DNA from 4 places in the Mesorhizobium sp. WSM4816 genome. Region 4 is predicted to be linked to each of the others. Evidence: predicted binding sites of a transcription regulator. Region 4 holds the regulator's gene; each other region holds the start of a gene.

Region 1 (5,489 bases), on a different contig from region 4:
CCGACGATGTCGCGCACCAGCGTCTTTTCGACCAACGGCAGGTCGCCACCGAGCTTGGCCGGTTTGAAGGCGTCGAGCGCCACCGAATAGATGCGCTTCACCTTGGCCAGGTCGCCGATCTGGTTGTCGCGTTCGAGGATGTAGAGCTTGCCGTCATGCGTTGTGATCTCCGACAGCCCTATCCAGCCAGCTTCGGTCGCTTCGAGCGGGTAGCGCACCGCCGACCATTCCTTGGCCTTGGGCTTGTAGGCCAAAAGCTTGACCTGGCCCTTGGGGTCGTCGGCCCATTCGCGCTGCACGGCCATCACCAGCGTCAGGTCGTCGCCTTCGCCGATCGCGGTGATGCCTTCGAGACCGAAGCGGCTCTGGTGGGCGAGCAGTTCCATCGGGAAGCCGATTTCCTGCTTGATCACGCCCTTGTCGTCGACGCGCAGGATGGCGTGCGGGACGAGCTTTGCCGGATCGCCTTCATTGGCCAGCCAGAAGCCGCCTTCACCGTCGGCGACAAGACCCTCGATGTCGAGCTTCTGTGCAGGATGGCCATCACGCGTGACGACGGTCTTGCCGGTGATCAGCGCCGGCGTCTGGGTGGCATCGATCTCGAAGATCGAGGGCGCGTTGGCGTAGAACGAGTCCGAGGCAGCGAACAGCTTGCCGGCAGCGTCGCCGGCGGCGAGCGCCGAAAGCGCGCCCCAGCCGAGCGGCGTGCCGTCTGCCGTGAGCTTTGCCGTGATCATCGGGTAAGCGGCGGGGCCTTCGGAGCGCTCGTAGATCATCACGTGCGAGCGGGCGAGCCCGTCCTCGACCAGGTCGGCCTCGTTGGCGGTGACCAGGAGATTGCGCGACGGGATCGCGACCAGGCCTTCCGGACCGATGCCGGACGGCAGGATCTGGGCAAACCCTGGCTCCGCACCGGTGTCCTTGTAGACGCCGACAACGGAGCCACGCTCCGAAGCGACGAACAGCAGCCTGTCCTCGCCGAACGTGCCGGTCTCGAGACCTTCCGGCTCGACGCCCTTCTTGTTGCGGTCGTCGGGATAATGGCCGGCATTGGCGACCTGGTACTCGAAGGACGGACCGGATTCGTAGAGCACCTCGCCCTTCTTGCTGAAGATCGTGAAACCGCGCGAGCCGCCCTTGTAGTCGCCTTCGTTGGCGACGGCGAGGCGGTCATTGTCGAGCCATTTCACGGCGTCGGGCTCGCGCGCGACGTTTTCGATCTTGCCATCGAAGGACAAGGCGCCGTTCTTCCTGGTGTCGATCTTGTCCAGAGTGGCCGAGCCTGCGGAGAAGTGCGTGACGATCGCGGCGGTTTCGGCGTTGACGATGGCGATGTGGTTATTTTCCTGCAGCGTGACCGCGATCTCGCCGGCCTCGTTGAAGGCGACGAATTCCGGCTCGGGATCTTCCCCGGCGACTTCGGCAATGCCCGCCAGGTTGACGGTTTTCATCGTCGCGCAATCAGGCTGGCCTTCGGCAAGCGTGAAAATCCTGAGGTCGCCGGCCGGCATCTGCGGAATTTCTCCGTCGTTCAGATCCTCGTCGCGCTCGTTCTCGATGGCGATGGCCAAAAACTTGCCGTCCTTGCTGAACGCCAGCGAGTCCGGCTGGCCGCCGAGGTCGCAGGTGCTTTCGATCGCCTTGGAGGCAAGATCGATAACGCTGAGGTTGCCCGAAGGCCTGGCTTTGCTTTCCGACGTGTTGACGCCGGCCAGCACCTTGCCGCCGATGACCACAACCGAGGTCGGCTCGCCTGCTATCTTGACGATGCCGCCGGCCTTGGGCGCCTTGGGATCGGCGATGTCGATGAAGCCGACCGCACCGAGCGGGCTATCGGAATAAACCAGCGTCATGCCGTCTTCGCTCGCCGTGATGATCTCGGACGAAGTCGGCGTGGTCTTCTCGACATCCGCCGGGAGGTTTCCGGCCACCGCGAAGCTCGCGACCCGGTTGAACATCATGTCGGCATGGGCCGGCAGCGAAACCGAGGCAGCAAGCGCTGCCGTCAGGACGAAAAGCGCGGAATGGCGGGGCACGGGTGGCGTCTCCTATTCGAATGGAAGCCACCTGATTTGCGGGAACGACATTTCAAGGCGATGACGGATCGATGACACTTCCGCGACAGGCGGTCAGGTCCGTCAATATTCACCTCATGCTGGCCTGCGAATGGGCGCTTTCCTCGGCCGCCTACTCCGCCTCGGCCACCATCTGCCGCCCGCCAGCCCAGTTCCGCCAGGCTCTCTCGTCGCCGTGGAAGACGTTGAGGTCGATGCGGCCCCTCACCCCATGCGACAGACCGGAGCCGGAATACTGCCAGAACACCCATTTGCGGCGGGGATAGACGTTTGACGGGTGCTGTGCCACCGCGCGCAGCCAGAATGGATAGTCCAGAAATGCGCCTCTGAGATTGTCGCGGTAGAAATCAGGCGCGGTGTAGATGATGGGCCGCTGGCCGTAGTGGCGCTCGAGCTTGTCCATGAACACCTGCATCTTCTCCAGCACCTTTTGCCGCGACGGCCGCCGCTTGCAGCTGGATTCGCCGTTCCACTCGACATCGATCACCGGCGGCAAGGCGCCCTCGACCCTCGGCACGTTGCGGATGAACCAGTCAGCCTGCTCACCAGCGGTGCGGCACCAGTAGAAGAAGTGATAGGCGCCGCGCTTGAGGCCGGCGGCGTCGGCATTGCGCCAGTTCTTCCTGAACATCGGGTCGAGGTGATCGCCGCCGTCGGTCGCCTTGATGTAGGCGAAGTTCGCGCCCTGCGCGCGCAGCTTCGCCCAGTTCACGTTGCCTTGCCAGCGCGAGACGTCGACGCCGTGAACGGCGAGGTGCCTGGGCGATGCCCTGCCGAAATTGATCGGCTTGGCGTCGCGGAAACGATAGCGCTGGACCGGCTCGGCGAGCATCGGTGCTGCCCGTGCCAGCCGCTTCGGCGCCACCAGGGCAATCGGCTCGACGGGTGGCTCGATGCTTTCGGCAGGCTCCGGAGTGGCCATGGCCACAGTCTGCTCCGTCGCCTCCTCCGGCGCGAAGTCGGGTTCGACATCGGCAGCGCCGACCGACGCCACCGGCGCGGGCGGCCGCACAACCGAACTGGTCGTCTCGCTGGACGGCACTTGCAGCGCGTCGACGCCGGACGTGGACGTGCAGCCGGCAAGGCAAAGTGACGCGATCGAGAAGATGACGACGCCTGATAACCGCATCTGGACCTGTACGCAGAACACAACAGACCGATGGCAAGACAACGCCGCCGGACAAACCAGTCCGGATTACTAACAAGAAATTACCAACAAAGTTTGAATCAAATTGTTAGGGCAGAGGGGCTGGGCAAGGCGCTCGCTCTATTACCGTAGCGGTGAGAGCCTGGAAACGCTGCAGGACCGAGAGGGCGCGAAGGATCGCGACGCCAGCAGGTCGCTGCCTAGCCGCACAACCATAGATTGTGGCAGCTCTCGGCTACCATATGAGCGGGCGGGACGGAGCGGTCGGTGCCAAGGCGATCAGAGTTGGGGCGATCGGTGACGGGATTGACCGGCGCATCATCATCCCGGCGAACCTTTTCTTCGAGCAGCGAGCGAAGCTCGGCCGGCTGCACGTGGTCACGCTCCATCACCAGCTTGACCATCGGATCGCTCAAAAGCTCATCCAGGGTGTTGATTCTGTCGTTCATCTGTCGCCTCCTTCGACTGCCGACCCGCAGGCAATAGATAGGCGGCAATGATGGCTCGCCAATGACGCTTTGCCGGCTATCTCGTGTCCCGGACGAAAAAATTTGGCACGCCCTGCGCCTCAGTTGGGCGGCGGGGCGCCTTCATATTGCGGCAGTCCGTCATCGAACTGCACCCAAGGCTGCTTCGAGGCGGTCCAGATATGCATCTGCGGCTTGAATATGGAAGGATCGTCGAGCGAGCCGGAGGTGACGCCGATGATGCCGGCGGAGTCGCGTCGGGAAAACATCGTCGTGCCGCAGCCCGGGCAGAAGCCGCGCTTGAGATCGGGCGAGGAATTCACCGTCGCCACCGGCCCGTCAATGGTCACATCGTCGATACGGAACAGCACGCGGGCGTTGAAGGCCGCGCCCAGCGCCTTCTGGCAAAGCCGGCAATGGCAGACGCGCTCGTTGATCGGCGCGGCCTCAGTGCGGTAGCGCACTGCCCCGCACAGGCAGCCACCCTGATATTTCGCCATTGCCTTAGCCCGTCTTTCTGAAGATTGGCAGGAAGGTAGCTGCCGGGATAGGAGCGTCAATTGAAAAGCTTTGATGGCGCCATCTGTTGGCGTGATGCGGCAGGCCGAATGTACGATCAGGCGCGATGCGCAACGAGCGTCGCCGGCCATCTCGCGGGAGGACGGCCGGCAGGCAGTTGTCAGGCGGTCAGTGCGTTTCTCTGACGATCTCGTCCCAGGTCTTGACCTTGGTCTCGCCATTGAGGAAGGGCAGTGCGGCGGCCACCAGTTCCGGCGCGAAAAACACGTCGTAGTGGGTGCGGTTCGGCAGGATGGCCAAGCGGTTCTGCGACAGGTTCTCGCGCATCCAGCCGGCGTCCTTCAGCCCGCCGCCGAGCATCTGATAGAACTTGATCTCATGCTCGGGCCGGTACATGTCGCTGTCGCCAAATATCAGCATGACCGGCATCTTCAGCTTCGCTACGTCGGCGGAGTAGTCGTAGTCCTTGCGCATATGGGTGCCCAGCTGGTCGAGCAGTTTTGGAAAATCCTGCGGGTGCGGCGCGACCGCCACGTAGGATTTGTACATCGGCGTGTCCTTCATCATGTCGGCCATCGCGGCGCCGACCTGCGCCTGCTGAGTACGCATGTCGGCATAGAAGCCGTCCGAGGCATAGCCGGTCGAGACCAGCACCAGCCGGCGCACTGTCTCGGGATGCTGGACGGCCATGCGGAAGGCGACGCCGCCGCCCAGCGAGTAACCCATGACGTCGACTTTGTCGTAGCCGAGCGCCTTGACGATCGCCGCCATGTCGTCGCCCATCGTTTCAAGGCTCAACGGCCGATCGCCGAGCGCGGTGCGGCCGTGACCATGCAGGTCGACGCCGATGACGGTGCGGTTCTCCGCAAGCTTCGGCAGGATCGGCGCGAACATGTCTGTGGTGCCGAGACCACCATGCAGCAGAAGCAGCGGCTCGCCCCGGCCATAGACGGCGTAATAATAATTCAGGCCGTTGATCGGCAGCAGGCCGGATTTCGCCGGCTTGGGCATGGCTTTCGTTTCGCTGGTCATGGACGGCTTTGCGTCCTCGGCTTTGCTGGCGCCCGGCGCGGCGAAGAGCGCCGCAGCCGAGGCGAAAATGGCGAAAAACATCGATCTGGACATGTCGGTCTCCTTGCGTCCCGCCGATATCAAAGCCGCCTGGCGACTTCTTCGAGCTGGTCGGCGCACTGGCCCCAGCCCTCGTGAAAGCCCATCTTCTCGTGCTCTTCGCGGTCAGTGACCGACCAATGCGCAACCCGGGCGATGTAGCGGGTCTTG
Region 2 (5,489 bases), on a different contig from region 4:
CGGCGACGATCATGTCGTGCCCTTCGAGGTCGGCCCGCTCGACGTGCGCGGCCGCACCGTCCAGCTCGGGCCGATGCTCGACGCGATCCTCAGCCGTCATGACTATCCCGAGCCGGTCGCCCGCCTGCTGGCGGAAGCCTGCGTGCTGACGGTGCTGCTCGGCACCTCGCTCAAGTTCGAAGGCAAGTTTATCCTGCAGACCCGCACCGACGGGCCGGTCGACATGCTGGTGGCGGATTTTTCCACGCCGCATGCGCTGCGCGCCTATGCCCGCTTCGACGCCGACCGGCTGGAGGCACTGATTTCTGCCGGCGAGACCTCGCAGCGGACGCTGCTCGGCAGCGGTGTGCTGGCGCTGACTATCGACCAGGGCGCCCACACGCAGCGCTATCAGGGCATCGTCCAACTCGACGGCGAGACGCTGGAGGAGGCCGCCCGCACCTATTTCCGGCAGTCGGAGCAGATCCCGACCGATCTCAGGCTTTCGGTGGCCAAGCTGTTGACGCCCGGCATCGGCGGTGCCCGCGAGCAATGGCGCGCCGGTGGCATCCTGGCACAGTTCCTGCCGCAATCGGCGGAGCGCATGCGCGTGCCCGACCTTCCGGGTGGCGACGGCGATCCGCGCGAGGAGATCCATGATCCGGCCGACAATTCCTGGCAGGAACTGCTGGCGTTGCTTGGCACCATCGAGCCGACGGAACTGATCGACCCGACGATCGGCGCCGAGCGGTTGCTTTACCGGCTGTTCCACGAGCACGGCGTGCGCGTCTTCGGCGGCGTGCCGGTAGCCGACCAGTGCTCATGCTCCAGGGAGAAGATCCGCGGCATTCTTGGAGGCTTCTCCGCCGACGAGATCAGGGACAGCACCGAGGATGGCGGCATTCACGTCGCCTGCGAATTCTGCTCGAAGCAATATGACTTCGACCCGGCGGAATTTGCTGCGGCTCAATAGCCGGCGTCAGTGCTGCCTCGGTGCCTTCGCAGAGCTTGGTTTCTCGCCCCTCGCCCTGGGGCGAGAAGCCCAAGTGAGCCTCAGTTCACCGTCCGCCGCGTGCCCGGCAGGTCGAGCGAAAAGGCGGGGATGGCGACGTCGAACGTCTCACCCCGCTTATTGCGCATCGTGTAGTGGCCGACCATGATGCCGGATGGCGTCGAGAGTGGGCAGCCAGACGTATACTGATAACTATCGCCGGGATTGAGTTCAGGCTGGTCGCCGACAACGCCGGCGCCGCGCACCTCTTCGACCCGGCCGGTGCCGTCGGTGATCTGCCAATAGCGCGACAGAAGCTGCACGAATTCATCCGACTGGTTGTCGATGGTCACCTGGTAGCCCCAGACATAGCGGTTCTCCGGCGGGTCGGAGCGATCTTCCAGATAGAACGGCCTGACCTGCACTTCGATGTCGCGCGTGACGGCGCTGTACATAAATCACTCCACACTATGCAGACGGAACATTCGACCCTCTCCGCAGTTCGGTCAACGGGGTGCGTCCCCTCGGTGTCTGCCATCGTTGCCCGAATTTGTTAAGCGCAGGTGCCGAACAACAATGTCATTTAAGTGACACGTGACAATGATGGTGTGCAGGGCCGGGGATGGTGTGCAGGGCCGGGCGACTCAGCATTCTGTCGAACTGTTGAAAACGGCTTCATGCGGCCGGTTTTTTCTGGAGCGACCAGATATTGATGGAATTGACAGTCACAGCCGCCTTGCTTTCCATAGCTCTGCTTGTTGTCAATCTCGCCAGCATCCTGCTCGCTTCGTTGAAGCTGAAGCGGCCTGGCAGGATCACGCCGCCAGCCGTCGAGGCGCCGCCGGTGTCGATCGTCGTGCCGTCGCGCGGCGTCGAGCCGTTTACCGAGGAGACGCTCGAGCGCGCCTTCTCGCTCGATTGGCCGCACTATGAGCTCATTTTCTGCGTCGCCCATGCCGACGACCCGGTGGTCGGGCCGATCACCGATGCGATAGCCCGCTTTCCGGCCGTGCCGGCCCGGCTGCTGGTCGGCGACGACCGCATCAGCGGCAATCCGAAACTCAACAATTGCGTGAAGGCCTGGGAGGCCGCGCGCCACCACTGGGTCATCCTTGCCGATTCCAACGTCCTGATGCCGAGGGACTATGTCCAGCATCTGATGACGGCATGGCGGCAGGACACCGGCCTCGTCTGCTCGACGCCGATCGCCTCGCGGCCGGACGGGTTCTGGGCGGAGGTCGAATGCGCTTTCCTCAACACGCTGCAGGCGCGCTGGCAATATACCGGCGAGGCGCTCGGCCTCGGTTTCGCCCAGGGCAAGAGCATGCTGTGGAACAAGCCATTGCTCGACGCCAATGGCGGCATCCGTGCGCTTGCCGCCGAGATTGCCGAGGATGCCGCCGCGACCAAGCTGGTCAACGGGCTCGGACTGCGCGTCAATCTCGTTGCCGCGCCCTTCGAACAGCCGCTCGGCTTGCGCACATTTGGCGAAATCTGGTCGCGCCAGGCCCGCTGGGCACGCCTCCGTCGCGTCACCTTCCCACTGTTTTTCGCGCCCGAGATCCTGATCGGAGCGGCGCCGCCGCTGGTGCTTGCGCTGGTTGCGGCAGCAGGCGCCGGTTTCAGCCTGCCGGCTACCGCCATCGCCGTGCTGATAGTCGCCTATCTGCCGGAATGCGCTCTCGCCTCGGCCAAGGGCTGGCACCTGTCGCTGCGCATGATGCCGGCGATGGTTGCGCGGGACGTGATGCTTCCCGCCATCTGGGTGCGCGGCTGGCTCAGCGGTGCCGTCGACTGGCGCGGCAACACGATGACCATCCAAACCAGCGCCGTTGCGGAATTGGAAGAGACGCCGTCGGGCGCCTGACCCCGCCTGCTTTGCAGATCAGAGCGCAGCAGTTCGGCGCGTATCCCTACCTGGCGGCTTTCAAGGCCTGCTCGATGTCTTCGAGCAGGTCGTCAGTGTCCTCCAGTCCGACGGACAGCCTGAGCGTGCCTGGCCCGATGCCAAGTTCGGCCCGCGCCTCGTCGCTCAGATTCTTGTGTGTCGTCGTCGCCGGATGGGTGATCAGGCTCTTGGCGTCACCGAGATTGTTGGAGATCAGCACGACATCGAGCGCGTTCTGGAAGGCGAAGGCCGCCTGCTTGCCTCCCTTGACGTCGAGGCAGATCAGCGTCGAGCCGCCCGACATCTGCTTCTTGACGATCGCCGCCTGCGGGTGATCGGCGCGGCCGGGATAGATGACGCGGACAATTTCCGATCGCTCGGCGAGGAAGTCCGCGATCCGGCCGGCACTTTCCGTCTGCTGGCGCACGCGCAGCGGCAGCGTCTCCAAGCCCTTCAGCAGCGTCCAGGCATTGAAGGGCGAGAGGCTGGGACCGGTGTGGCGGAAGTAGTCGTGCAAATTCTCGTCGATCCACTTCTTGTCCGACAGGATGATGCCGCCGAGGCAGCGCCCCTGACCGTCGATGTGCTTGGTCGCCGAATACACGACGATATGGGCGCCGAGTTGCAACGGCTTCTGCTGCAAGGGCGTGGCAAAAACGTTGTCGACGATCAGCCGCGCGCCGATCGAATCGGCAAGCGAGGCCACAGCTGCGATGTCGACGACCTCCAGCGTTGGATTGGTCGGGCTTTCAAGGAAGAACAACTTGGTGTTGGGCCTGACCGCCTTTTCCCAATTGGCGATGTCGGTGCCGTCGACCAGCGTCGCCTCGATGCCGTATTTCGGCGCCAGCGTCTCGACCACCCAGCGACAGGAGCCGAACAGCGCGCGCGCCGCCACGATGTGGTCGCCGGCCCGGGCACTGCACAGCAACGCCGCCGTCACCGCCGCCATGCCGGATGCGGTGGCGCGGGCATCTTCGGCACCTTCCAGCGCACACATGCGCTTCTCGAACATGTCGACCGTCGGATTGGCATAGCGCGAATAGATGAAGCCCGGTTCCTCGCCCTTGAAGCGGGCTTCCGCCGCCTGCGCCGTGTCGTAGACATAGCCTTGCGTGAGATACATCGCCTCGGAGGTTTCGCCGAAGCCGGAACGCAGCGTTCCTGCATGCACGAGGGCGGTCTGAGGCTTCCAGTTGCGCGTTTTGCTCGTCATCACCTTGTTCCAAACACAAAAAATGGTCCAAACACAAAAAAACCGGCCGCGAAAGTCGCAACCGGTCGTACGGCCTTTCGGCCCGACGGTCCTTTAGCGACTTGTTTAACGTGGCTGCAAGCCGACCGGCCAAATCACCACGGGATAACGATCCTTTAGACCTGCACCGCGCTTGCGTCAATTGCCGGCATGATTAAGAGGTTTGTACCAGCGGGTTCCACGGCAAGAACCTGCGACAAGACGAGACCACGCCCGGCCTTCGAGCGGAGCCAGCTTTGCGGCAGACAGGCATTCTTCCGGATCAGGATATTTCCGCGCTGTACCAGTCGGGCGCGCTGAAGTCGCCGCGCGCGCTCGACGCCGACCAGGTCCAGCCGGCCAGCCTGGACCTCAGGCTTGGCGACAAGGCCTGGCGGGTGCGCGCCTCCTTCCTGCCCGGCCCCAACCACAGGGTTGCTGAAAAACTCGACCGCCTGAAGCTGCACGAAATCAATCTCACCGATGGTGCGGTGCTGGAGACGGGCTGCGTCTATATCGTGCCGCTGCTCGAGAGCCTGGCGCTTCCGGCAAACATTTCCGCCTCGGCCAACCCAAAAAGCTCGACCGGGCGGCTCGACATCTTCACCCGGGTGATGACCGATCGCGGCCACGAGTTCGACAAGATCGCTGCCGGCTACAACGGCCCGCTCTATCTCGAAGTCAGCCCGCGCACCTTTCCGATCATCGTCCGCGCCGGCTCGCGGCTGTCGCAGATACGGTTCCGCACCGGCAATGCGCTTTTGTCGGAAAGCGAGCTGCACGAATTGCACCGTGCCGAGACGCTCGTCGCCACCGAGCCGCCGAACATTTCCGGCGGCGGCATCGCACTGTCGATCGACCTCGATGGCGACAAGGACGGGCTGGTCGGCTACCGCGGCAAGCACCACACCGGCCTGGTCGATGTCGACAAGCGCGCCGCGCAGGATGTCGTCGATTTCTGGGACCCGCTCTACAAGAGCGGCGCCGGCGAACTGGTGCTCGATCCGGACGAATTTTATATCCTCGTCAGCCAGGAAGCGGTGCATGTGCCGCCGCTCTATGCCGCCGAGATGACGCCCTTCGATCCGCTGGTCGGCGAATTCCGCGTCCACTATGCCGGTTTCTTCGATCCGGGTTTCGGCCATTCGGCCTCGGGCGGCACCGGCAGCCGGGCCGTGCTCGAAGTGCGCAGCCACGAAGTGCCGTTCATCCTCGACCACGGCCAGATCGTCGGACGGCTGGTCTACGAGCACATGCTGAAGCGGCCGCAGGCGCTCTACGGCACAGATCTCGGCTCGAACTATCAGGCGCAGGGCCTGAAACTGTCCAAGCATTTTCGCGCCGCGCGCTGATCGCCCGCTATGATCAGACCATGCTTGCCTGACCTTACGGGTCGT
Region 3 (5,489 bases), on a different contig from region 4:
AGCCAACCTTCCAGACAGGAGAACCCTAGATGGCCCAGATAAGCCCTCTGCGTCAGCGGATGATTGAAGATCTGACGATCAGTGGCGTCGGTTGAGCAGGAGGGCCTGTCGCGACGTCAGGCGGCAGAGCGCTACGGGGTTGGAATCAGCACGGTCATCCGATGGGTGCGCCGCTTGCGCGAGACGAACAAGCTGACACCCGGCAAGATGGGTGGGCACAGACCGAAGAAGATTGCCGGAGAGCATCGGGAGTGGCTGTTGGTACGCTGCCGGGCGGCGGAGTTCACGCTGCGCGGTCTTGTGGCCGAGCTCGGCGATCACGGCCTGAAGGTCGATTACCGCTCGGTATGGGAGTTCGTTCACGCCGAGAAGCTCAGTCACAAAAAAAGACGCTGATCGCGGCTGAGCAGGATCGCCCCGATGTGGCGCGCCGGCGGGTCCAGTGGGCAAAGTATCAGGACCGCATCGATCCTTCCCGCCTGGTGTTCATCGACGAGACCTGGACCAAGACCAATATGGCGCCGCTCAGCGGATGGGCGCCGCGCGGCGAGAGGATCAAGGCCAAGGTGCCGCACGGTCATTGGAAGACCATGACCTTCTTGGCGGCACTGCGCCACGACCGTGTCGATGCACCATGGCTGATCGACGGACCGATCAACGGCGAGCGTTTCCAGCTCTATGTCGACAAGGTTCTCGTCCCCACCCTCAAGCCCGGTGACATCGTCATCATGGACAATCTCGGTTCGCACAAGGGCAAGGCCGTGCGCCGTGCCATCCGCTCGGCCGGCGCCAGGCTGTTCTTGCTGCCCAAATACTCCCCCGACCTCAACCCTATTGAGAAATTCTTCGCCAAGCTCAAGCATTGGCTGCGCAAGGCTGCCAGGCGAACGGTCGAGACCGTCTGTGACGCCATCGGCCAAATCCTCGGCACTGTCACCTCAACCGAATGCACAAATTACTTCATGAGGCCGGCTATGCACCAACCTAAATTCATCCCGCTCTAGCGCAGTGCGCGCGCCATTTTAGTCGAGACGATCACGGGCAAGTATAGAGACCAACGCGAGCCACGTAGGCGTCGGTATGTCGATGACCCGGTTTCCTTTTCGGAACGGACTTCCGAACCGAGCTACTTTCAACGCCCGTCGACCGCAACGGCAGAGCCTGTCGATGCCGAGGTGATCTGGTTCAATACCAGCAAGGGTTTCGGCTTCGTCAAACTGTCCGATGGCACGGAGGCTTATCTCCACATCCGAGTGTTGGAGGCTGCCGGAAGCCGCGCTGTTGCCGAAGGGACACGTCTCAAGGTCGCGGTTGAAGAAAGTCCAAGAGGTCGTCAGGTCGTGCACGTGCTGGAGATCAGCGATCAGATCGTGAAAACGCCGGCAGATGCGCACCTTGCCGAGGGGTCCATCGCCGGTAAGGGTGGTGCGCAGTTGGAGAGCGAGGGCACGGTCAAGTGGTACAATCCCGAAAAAGGCTTCGGCTTCATTGCTCCCGATAACGGTGAGAAGGACGTTTTCGTTCATGCCACCGCGTTGAACCGCTCAGGGCTCAGCGTGCTGGTGGAGGGACAGAAAGTGTTTGTCGAATGCGGGCACGGCAAGAAAGGCCTGGAAGTCCGGAGCATTCGCCTCGCCTAGAAGCCAATACGTTGGCCAAGGGCCAAATTGCCGCTCATCAAAAGAAAAGCCCACTGCCGGGAAGTGGCAGTGGGCTCGATTTGAAATGCAGCGCGGGAGGAGGTGCGCCGCACTCAGCGCCGGCATCGCATCTGGGAGGAGTAGATGGCCGACAACATGATCATATCGATCGCCCAGATATTGCAATGCACAAATTACCTATCGCATTTGCGAAGGCGTTTCCTGGGTGTAAGCATCGACATTGTCACGAAAGATCCACCCACCAATCGTTGCAATAGCTGATGGCTTAGAGATTTATGGTGTTGGTCATTTTGCTCTCATTTGCGTTGTTGCAAGGAGGGCAGAATACTATGCCGAGCCAGCGGCCGTTCTTATCAAAAAGTCCCGTGGTTCAGGCAGCTTAATCGGCATAGTTGCCGGCTCATCGACGGCATCAAGGTGAAGACCCGCGATCCGATAGAAGCTGCAGCTGATATACCGTATGATGTGGTAGTCTGGCCCGCATGACGACGCTTCATCTCAATTGGCGCAGAAGACGGTGAGTCCGGCAAAGCCGAATAAAACGCATCCGCCGAAATGGATCGAGCCTCAGCTGACGCGCCTGGTCGACGAACCGCCCAACGGCCCCGATTGGCTTCACGAAATCAAGTACGACGGATACCGCATGCACGCGCGGATCGACGGCAGCGACATCCGCTTGCTCACCCGCACCGGCCTCGATTGGTCGCATCGCTATCAAGCGACGATAGCGGCCCTAAGCGCGCTCCCGGTGAAAGAGGCATATGTCGATGGGGAGCTGTGCGCCATTCGGGCAGACGGCGTCACCTCCTTCAGCCGCCTGCAGGCCGCTATGGACGAGGGCCGCACGAGCGATCTTGTCTTCTTTGCTTTCGATCTTCTGTTCCTGAACGGAGAAAGCATTGCGAAGCTGCCGCTCATCGACCGCAAGGCGCGACTCGAAGGCCTGTTTTCGACCGACATGCCTGGACTGCGCTTCAGCGATCACGTGATCGGCGACGGGCCTGTGTTCCGCAAGCACGCCTGTAGGCTTGCACTCGAGGGCGCTATCTCAAAGCGGATCGATAGCGCCTATGCATCCGGCAATCGCGGCCTATGGGTCAAGTCAAAGTGTCTCAACAGAGAGGAATTCATCGTCGTCGGCTGGACCGATCCGACTGGAAGCCGGCCGCATATCGGCTCGCTGCTTCTAGGCTACTACACCGATGATGGTCGTCTGATGTACGCGGGCCGCGCCGGCACGGCCATCACGGTTGCAGAGCTCAAGCGATTGGCTCGCCGGCTTGGGCCACTTCAGGCAACTCGAATGCCCCTCGACGTCCCACCGCCGCGCGAGAGCCGGTTCGGCTCGCCGCTTAAGCTGTCGCGCGAGCATTGGGTCAGGCCTGAAGTGGTGGTCGAGGTCACCTATCTCACCTGGACGGAAGACAATCTCCTGCGCCAGGTCTCGTACCAAGGCGAGCGTCAGGATAAGCCAGCCCGGCAGGTAGTGCGCTCCCCGCCCCATCCCTGATCGACATCGGGCGCCGTTTCGTTTCAAGTCACCCGACTTGCACTACCTGCAGTGTGCCGGGGGGAATGGCCTTGATCAGCGACTCCTAGCTGGTGACTCCGCACCGCCAGTGAATGCTTGTTTGCGTCGAACCGTTTGTAATTCGCTCAACTGAATTGATGCGCCCCCGTGGAACGGGATAAATCTGCAGGGGGACAGGAATGGTGCCCAGAGGTGCCCGAGCCGGTCGGTGCTTATTTCGAAGCCTCGGTAAACTCGCGCATATACACAAGCCCTAGGCGATGCCTGTGTCGCCGATGGCGCAATGGCAGGATGATTACAAAAAAGGACATCTCAAGACCTAATAGCTGAGCGGCCGTTGTAGCAAACCTGAAAAGATATCAATCAATCAAGGGATTACCGGCTTGGCATGCTCCTTGCGAGGTTCATGCAGATCTTAGCAGTGAAGCATCCTTATCCGGGATGCACCGCTCACCGGGGAGGTAGAAGCCTTGAAATCCAAAGATGTGCGTGCCCAAGCCTATTCGATGCCGCTGACAAGCCCCGCCTACCCGACGGGGCCATATCGCTTCGTGGACCGCGAGTACCTTATCATCACCTACCGGACGGACCCCGACCGGCTACGCGCCCTAGTCCCTCAGCCACTCGAATTCGATGATCCCTTGGTAAAGTTTGAGTTCATTCGAATGCCCGACTCTGCGGGTTTCGGGAGCTATATTGAGTCCGGCCAGGTCATTCCCGTTAGGTTTAACGACGTGATCGGCGGCTATTCGCATGCCATGTATTTGGACGACGGACCGCCAATTTTGGGTGGCCGTGAGTTGTGGGGATTCCCGAAGAAATACGCACATCCTGCGTTGGAGCTCTATGGAGACACACTGGTCGGCACCCTCGACTACGGCCCGGTCCGGATCGCAACAGGCACCATGGGCTTTAAACATTGGGCGCTCGACCACAGCGAGGTGCTGGCCTCGCTGTGTCAGCCGACATTCCTCCTGAAGATTATTCCGCATGTCGATGGCAGCCTGCGCGTCTGCGAGTTGGTACGCCTTAAGATGGAGGACGTGACATTGAAGGGCGCATGGGGTGCTCCCGCAGGCTTGGACTTACGGTCGCATGCACTCGCGCCGATTGCAGAACTGCCGGTTCTGGAGGTCGTTTCAGCCGCCCATTTCATCGCGGATCTGACACTCGGCCTCGGGACAATTGTTCACGACTATCTGGCGGAGCCGCAGGCGGCGTGAACCCGAAGTCAAGGTGATCAGAAAACGACCAGCATGTAGGTCGGGCAACAAAGAAAGTGGCTCTCTCGAAGCAGCATCAGGCCGTTGCGGAAAGTTTTCCATGTGCCGTTCGCGGACGGGTTGGCCGTGCGACGACTGTTGCGATGACGATGAGCCCATCTGGTAAAGCTGGATCGGAGTGATGACGTGCAAAAAGTATTTAGCAGCCCTGCTTCGGCACTTGAAGGGCTTTTGTTCGATGGAATGTGCATAGCGGCTGGCGGCTTTGGCCTCTGTGGTATTCCCGAGCTTTTGATCAGCGCTGTTCTGCAAGCTGGTACCAAGGACCTTACGATAGCCTCGAACAACTGCGGCGTCGACGACTTCGGGCTTGGTGTCCTGTTGAGGAGGAGGCAAGTCAAGAAGATGATCTCGTCTTATGTCGGCGAGAACGCCGAGCTTATGCGCCAGTATCTGAGCGAAGAGCTGGAGCTTGAGTTCAACCCGCAGGGAACGCTCGCCGAACGAATGCGTGCCGGTGGTGCCGGTATCGCAGGGTTCTACACGAAGACAGGTGTCGGCACGGTTGTAGCCGACGGCAAGGAGCATAAGACCTTCAAAGGCGAAACGTATTTGCTCGAGACTGGCATCGTCGCGGATCTCTCGATAGTCAAGGCCTGGAAGGCTGACACGTCCGGCAATCTCGTATTCCGCAAGACAACTCGCAACTTCAATCCTCCCGCGGCGACCTGCGGCAACATCTGCGTCGCGGAGGTCGAGGAGATCGTTCCTGTTGGCGGCCTCGATCCCGATCAGATCCACCTGCCGGGAATCTACGTGCATCGCCTGGTCCAGGGCGAGCATGAGAAACGGATCGAACAACGCACGACGCGTGCGGCGGCTTGAGGGGAGAGAAAAAATGGCCTGGGACAGAAACCAAATGGCGGCGCGGGCTGCACGAGAACTTGAAGACGGCACTTACGTCAATCTCGGCATCGGCATTCCCACGTTGGTCGCCAATTACATTCCGGACGGCATCCATGTAACGCTGCAGTCGGAGAACGGCCTGCTTGGTATTGGTCCATTCCCGACCGA
Region 4 (5,489 bases):
TGGCGCTGATGACCTTGCCGATCATCATTATCGCCTCGCGCGCTTCGCTGCGCGCCGTGCCGCCGTCGATCCGCGAGGCGGCGCTTGGCATCGGAGCTTCCAAGGTCCAGACCGTATTCCATCACGTCCTGCCGCTGGCGATGCCGGGCATCATGACCGGCACCATCCTCGGAATGGCGCATGCGCTGGGCGAAACCGCGCCGTTGCTGATGATCGGCATGGTCGCCTTCATAGTCGACATTCCCGGCGGTTTCACCGATCCCGCAACGATCCTGCCGGTGCAGATATTCATGTGGGCGGATTTCCCGGAAGCGGGGTTCCAGCAGAAGACTTCGGCGGCGATTTTGATTTTGCTGGTGTTTTTGGTCATCATGAATGCCATCGCGGTGATACTGCGCAGGCGCTTCGAGCGGCGCTGGTAAGGAGTAGAGGATATGAACATCATGACGGAAGCCGGCGTCGAGCAGAAACTGAGCAGCGCAACCAACGCCCCTTCGATCAAGATGAAGGGCGAAAAGGTCTCCGTTCACTACGGCGAGAAGCGAGCACTGTTCGACGTCGATCTCGATGTCCGCGAGCATCAGGTGACGGCGTTGATCGGCCCATCGGGCTGCGGCAAGTCGACGTTCCTGCGTTGCCTGAACCGAATGAACGACACCATCGATATCGCGCGGGTGAGCGGCAAGATCACGCTCGACGGCGAGGATGTCTACGACCCGAAAATCGATGTCGTCGAGCTGCGAGCTCGCGTCGGCATGGTGTTCCAGAAGCCGAACCCGTTTCCGAAGTCGATCTACGAAAACGTCGCCTACGGTCCGCGCATCCACGGCCTGGCCAGGAGCAAGGCCGAGTTGGACGGCATCGTCGAATCGAGCCTGAAGAAGGCCGGCCTGTTCAACGAGGTCAAGGATCGCCTGCTCGAGTCGGGTACCGGCCTGTCCGGCGGACAGCAGCAGCGCCTGTGCATTGCGCGCGCCATCGCCGTGTCGCCGGAAGTGATCCTGATGGACGAGCCCTGTTCGGCGCTCGATCCGATCGCCACCGCCCGCGTCGAGGAACTGATCGACGAACTGCGCCAGAACTATACGATCGTCATCGTCACCCATTCGATGCAGCAGGCGGCGCGCGTGTCGCAACGCACGGCGATGTTCCATCTCGGCTATCTGGTCGAGGAGGGCGCGACCGACAAGATGTTCACCAACCCCGACGACAAGCGCACCCAGGACTACATCACCGGCCGGTTCGGCTGAGCGGTCCGGCGAATTTCGAACACGAGGACAGCACCATGGGTGAACACACCGTCGCATCTTTCGACGAGGAACTGGAGCACATCGACAGGCTGATCCGCGACATGGACGAGCTCGCCGCCGCAATGGTAGCGGCCTCGATCCGCGCGCTGCTTGCGTCGGACAATGCGATGGCGCAGCGCGTCGTCTCGGACGACGCCATCATGGATGCGCGGCAGCGCGAGCTCGACGACAGCGCCATCACGCTGATCGCCAAGCGGCAGCCGATGGCGCAGGATCTGCGCGCCGTGGTTGGCGCAATCCGCATGGCGGGCGATCTCGAGCGCATCGGCGATCTGGCCAAGAACATAGCCAAGCGGGTCAGCGCAGTCGGGCAGAGCGCGACGCCGCGTAATCTGTCGCACGGTATTGACGCGATGGCGGACCTCGTTCTTGTGCAGCTGCGCGGCGTGGTCGAGCACTATGTGTCGCGCGATGCCGGCGCGTTGAAGGAACTGCGCGCCGACGACCAGAAGATCGACGTGAAATACACGGCGGTTTTTCGCGAGCTCCTGACCTACATGATGGAGGATCCGCGTAACATCACCGCCTGCACGCACCTTCTGTTCTGCGCCAAGAATCTCGAGCGTATCGGCGATCACGTCACCAACATCGCCGAAAACGCCTACTTTGTCGTGACCGGGCAGCAATTGCCGGCGGATCGCCCGAAGCTCGACGAAACGACGATGTCGGCGCCGGCGACATGACAGGAGTGACCGGCCGATGATCGCGCCGCGCATCATGGTGGTGGAGGATGAAGAGCCGCTGGGCGTCCTCCTCCGTTATAATCTGGAATCCGAAGGCTATCAGGTCGAGGTGGTGACGCGCGGCGACGAGGCCGAAATCCGGCTGCAGGAAAACGTGCCCGATCTTTTGGTGCTCGACTGGATGGTGCCGGCGGTTTCCGGCATCGAGCTTTGCCGGCGGCTTCGGGTGCGCCCCGAAACCGAGCGGCTGCCGATCATCATGCTGACCGCTCGCGGCGAGGAGAGCGACCGGGTGCGCGGCCTTTCGACCGGAGCCGACGACTATCTGGTCAAGCCGTTCTCGACACCGGAATTCATGGCCAGGGTCAAGGCGCTGCTGCGCCGCGCCAAGCCGGAAGTGCTGTCCAGCGTGCTCAAGGTCGGCGACATCATGCTCGATCGTGAATCGCACCGGGTCTATCGCAAGAAGAGCGAGATCCGGCTCGGGCCGACCGAATTCCGGCTGCTCGAATTCATGATGCGCCACCCGGGCCGGGTCTTCTCGCGCAGCCAGTTGCTCGACAATGTCTGGGGCGAGACGATCTACATCGACGAGCGCACCGTGGACGTCCATGTCGGCCGGTTGCGCAAGGCGGTCAACAATGGTCGCATGCCCGATGTCATCCGCACCATCCGCGGCGCCGGCTATGCGATCAGGGAAGACTAGCTGATACCTGCGCTTCCGGCGTACCCCAAAGTACGCTCCGCTCCGGATCTCGGAACCCACCATTCTCGACTCGGCCTGACCTGAATCTCAACACACCCCAAGTCGCGACCCGGGAATCCTTCAAGCCACGTTCTTTCCGACCGAGCCGGCTCGTGCCTGGATGCTCGGCGCGAAAATCTCCTGGTCGACGAAGCTTAGCGCCCGCATGGCGCAGCCTTCGCGGATCAGCGGCAACTCGTTCGGCTCGGTGTCGAAGGAAATCGAACCCGAATGCTGGCCGCCGGCGGTCTGGGCGATGGCCTCGCGCAGCGCCGGCTCGATCAGGTCGAAGGCGGCAGCGCTGGCGCCGACCATGGCCACCGGCGCCGGATCGATCAGCGCAAACAGGCTGCCGAGCCCGAAGCCGAGCGCCTCGCCGGCCTTGCGGTAGGCTTCGCGCTCCGGTCCGTCCGTCTCGCGCGCCCGGGCCGCCAGTGCCCGCATCTCGGCGTCGCTGACATCGGCGACCGGCTCGGCGTTCTCGCTCAACAGCCTTGCGTTGCGCCAGATGGCGTAGTTGCCGGCATAAGCCTCGACGCAGCCGCGCCGCCCGCAGCGGCAAAGCGCGCCGCCCGGCCGATGGATCATGTGGCCGAATTCGCCGCCCGAGGAGTGGGTGCCGGTGAACAGCTCGCCCTTCAGCACCAGCCCCATGCCGATGCCGTGCGAGAGCAGGATGGCGATGAAATCGTCGCGGTAGCGATCCGGGTGGCGCCAGCGCAGCGCCACGGCCATCATGTTGCAGTCGTTCTCCATGATGGCCGGGATGCCGAACTCGCGTTCCAGAATGTCGGCGAAGGCGATGTTCGTCTGCGGCGTGATCGGCGACCACAACATGGCGCGCGCGTGGGAATCGGTGATGCCCTGGATCGCCAGCGCGATGCGGGCGACGCTTTGGACATCGAGGTCGGGATCTTCGAGCCGGCGTCGGACGATGGCGACACTTTCGCCGATCAGCGCGTCGCGCGACATGGTCAGCGTGTCCAGCCGGCGCTGGTCCTCGGCGACCACTTGTCCGGCATAATCGATGACGGCGACCGACAGGAAATTCAGCGACAACACGACGGCCAACACCGCAGCGGCTTGCGGATTGAGGCTGAGGCCGACCTGCGGCCGGCCGCGTTTCAGCGAAACCGTCTCGCTCGCCTTGCTCTCGGCCAGGATGCCTTCCTGGATCAGGTCGGCAGAGATCGCCGATATGGTCGAATGGCTGAGGCCGGTGGTCGCGGCGATCTCGGTCCGCGACGGCTGGCCTGCCCGGCGCACGGCCGAAATCACCATCGCCCGGTTGCGCCGGCGCAGATCGTCATGACGGATTCCCACCGACATTTTTTGTTTCCTCCTCATTGCCGCGGCCGCTCATGAATCGGAAGCCGTCGTGGTAATGTCCGACAAATACTGGCAGAAGCAGAAGGGGCTGTCATTATTTATTCCGAGCATCGAAAAAAAGCGCGAGAGGACGTCAAAATCCATCAGAATTGGTGTTGACAGTGCTTCGGCGTTGGACCAGTATTTTTTCGAGGCTCGAAAAAATAGAGCCTTTGTGCCGGCCTTCGGGCCAGTTGGTCGCGCCCTACGCGGCGCAGGGAGGAATATCATGAAGAGATTCGCAGCCGCCATTTTGGCGGGGGTCGCTATGTCGCTGACGCTCGCGTCGGCCGCGCAGGCCAAGGACAAGGTCATTGGCGTTTCGTGGTCGAACTTCCAGGAAGAGCGTTGGAAGACCGACGAAGCCGCCATGAAGGCGGCGATCGAGGCCGCCGGCGACAAATATATCTCCGCTGACGCTCAGTCCAATCCCGGCAAGCAGCTGACCGACGTCGAAAGCCTGATCTCGCAGGGCGCCAACGCGCTGATCATCCTTGCGCAGGATGCCTCGGCCATCGGTCCGGCGGTGCAGAAGGCGCTGGACGAAGGCATTCCGGTCGTCGGCTATGACCGGCTGATCGAGAACAAGGACGTCTTCTATCTGACCTTCGACAACCAGGAAGTCGGCCGCATGCAGGCCCGCGAAGTGTTCAAGGTGGCGCCGGAAGGCAATTACGTCTTCATCAAGGGCTCGGGCGCCGACCCGAATGCCGATTTCCTGTTCGCCGGCTCCATGGAAGTGCTCAAGGATGCCATCGACAGCGGCAAGATCAAGAATGTCGGCGAGGCTTATACGGACGGCTGGCTTCCCGCCAACGCCCAGAAGAACATGGAACAGTTCCTGACCGCCAACGACAACAAGGTCGATGCGGTGGTTGCCGCCAATGACGGCACCGCCGGTGGCGTCGTCGCGGCGCTGACGGCGCAAGGCCTGGCCGGATCCGTCCCGGTTTCGGGCCAGGACGGCGACCATGCCGCGCTGAACCGCATCGCGCTCGGCACGCAGACCGTCTCGGTGTGGAAAGACGCGCGCGAGCTCGGCAAGAACGCTGCCGAGATCGCCTCGCAGCTGGCCGACGGCAAGCCGATGACAGATATTGCCGGCGTCAAGGACTTCACCACGCCCGGCGGCAATGTCGTCAAGTCGCTGTTCCTGACGCCGATTGCCATCATCAAGGACAATCTCAACGTCGTCATCGACGCCGGCTGGATCCAGCAGGAAGAGGTCTGCGCCGGCGTGGCAGCGGGCACTGTACCGGTCTGCAACTGATCCGCCTTCGCCAAAAAACCTGAGACGCCGCGGTTTCACGCCGCGGCGTTTTTTTCAAAAGAGTTGTTTTCCCGCGTCTCGCGGGTAACGTTTATGCTGCTTCCGGCATCCGC

Evidence for each region. Region 4 encodes PhoB, which activates phosphate uptake and scavenging genes when phosphate is short. Its sites were predicted from a motif close to TGTCATNNANCTGTCAT; they were not measured.
Region 1: a site for PhoB is predicted at 2,097-2,113, ahead of AC0L3H_RS18210 (esterase-like activity of phytase family protein). Genes of this name have one in related genera too.
Region 2: a site for PhoB is predicted at 1,548-1,564, ahead of AC0L3H_RS06965 (ceramide glucosyltransferase). Genes of this name have one in related genera too.
Region 3: a site for PhoB is predicted at 3,476-3,492, ahead of AC0L3H_RS06440 (acetoacetate decarboxylase). Genes of this name have one in related genera too.

Annotation. Positions count from the first base shown of each region.
Region 1 is NZ_JBVVQR010000016.1:37,786-43,274, forward strand. Features, by position in the region: gene AC0L3H_RS18210 (esterase-like activity of phytase family protein) at 1-2,036, opposite strand, end outside; gene AC0L3H_RS18215 (glycoside hydrolase family 25 protein) at 2,188-3,204, opposite strand; gene AC0L3H_RS18220 (hypothetical protein) at 3,423-3,671, opposite strand; gene AC0L3H_RS18225 (GFA family protein) at 3,791-4,189, opposite strand; gene AC0L3H_RS18230 (alpha/beta fold hydrolase) at 4,377-5,333, opposite strand; gene AC0L3H_RS18235 (SRPBCC family protein) at 5,360-5,489, opposite strand, start outside.
Region 2 is NZ_JBVVQR010000004.1:156,469-161,957, reverse strand. Features, by position in the region: gene AC0L3H_RS06975 (Hsp33 family molecular chaperone) at 1-952, shown strand, start outside; gene apaG (Co2+/Mg2+ efflux protein ApaG) at 1,033-1,425, opposite strand; gene AC0L3H_RS06965 (ceramide glucosyltransferase) at 1,683-2,837, shown strand; gene AC0L3H_RS06960 (O-succinylhomoserine sulfhydrylase) at 2,884-4,074, opposite strand; SAM riboswitch at 4,148-4,225, opposite strand; gene AC0L3H_RS06955 (2'-deoxycytidine 5'-triphosphate deaminase) at 4,350-5,444, shown strand.
Region 3 is NZ_JBVVQR010000004.1:37,028-42,516, reverse strand. Features, by position in the region: partial or broken gene AC0L3H_RS06455 (IS630 family transposase) at 82-988, shown strand; gene AC0L3H_RS06450 (cold-shock protein) at 1,176-1,640, shown strand; gene ligD (non-homologous end-joining DNA ligase) at 2,164-3,171, shown strand; gene AC0L3H_RS06440 (acetoacetate decarboxylase) at 3,663-4,415, shown strand; gene AC0L3H_RS06435 (CoA transferase subunit A) at 4,602-5,300, shown strand; gene AC0L3H_RS06430 (3-oxoacid CoA-transferase subunit B) at 5,314-5,489, shown strand, end outside.
Region 4 is NZ_JBVVQR010000006.1:181,388-186,876, reverse strand. Features, by position in the region: gene pstA (phosphate ABC transporter permease PstA) at 1-422, shown strand, start outside; gene pstB (phosphate ABC transporter ATP-binding protein PstB) at 435-1,250, shown strand; gene phoU (phosphate signaling complex protein PhoU) at 1,286-1,993, shown strand; gene phoB (phosphate regulon transcriptional regulator PhoB) at 2,010-2,699, shown strand; gene AC0L3H_RS10295 (ROK family protein) at 2,820-4,067, opposite strand; gene xylF (D-xylose ABC transporter substrate-binding protein) at 4,336-5,376, shown strand.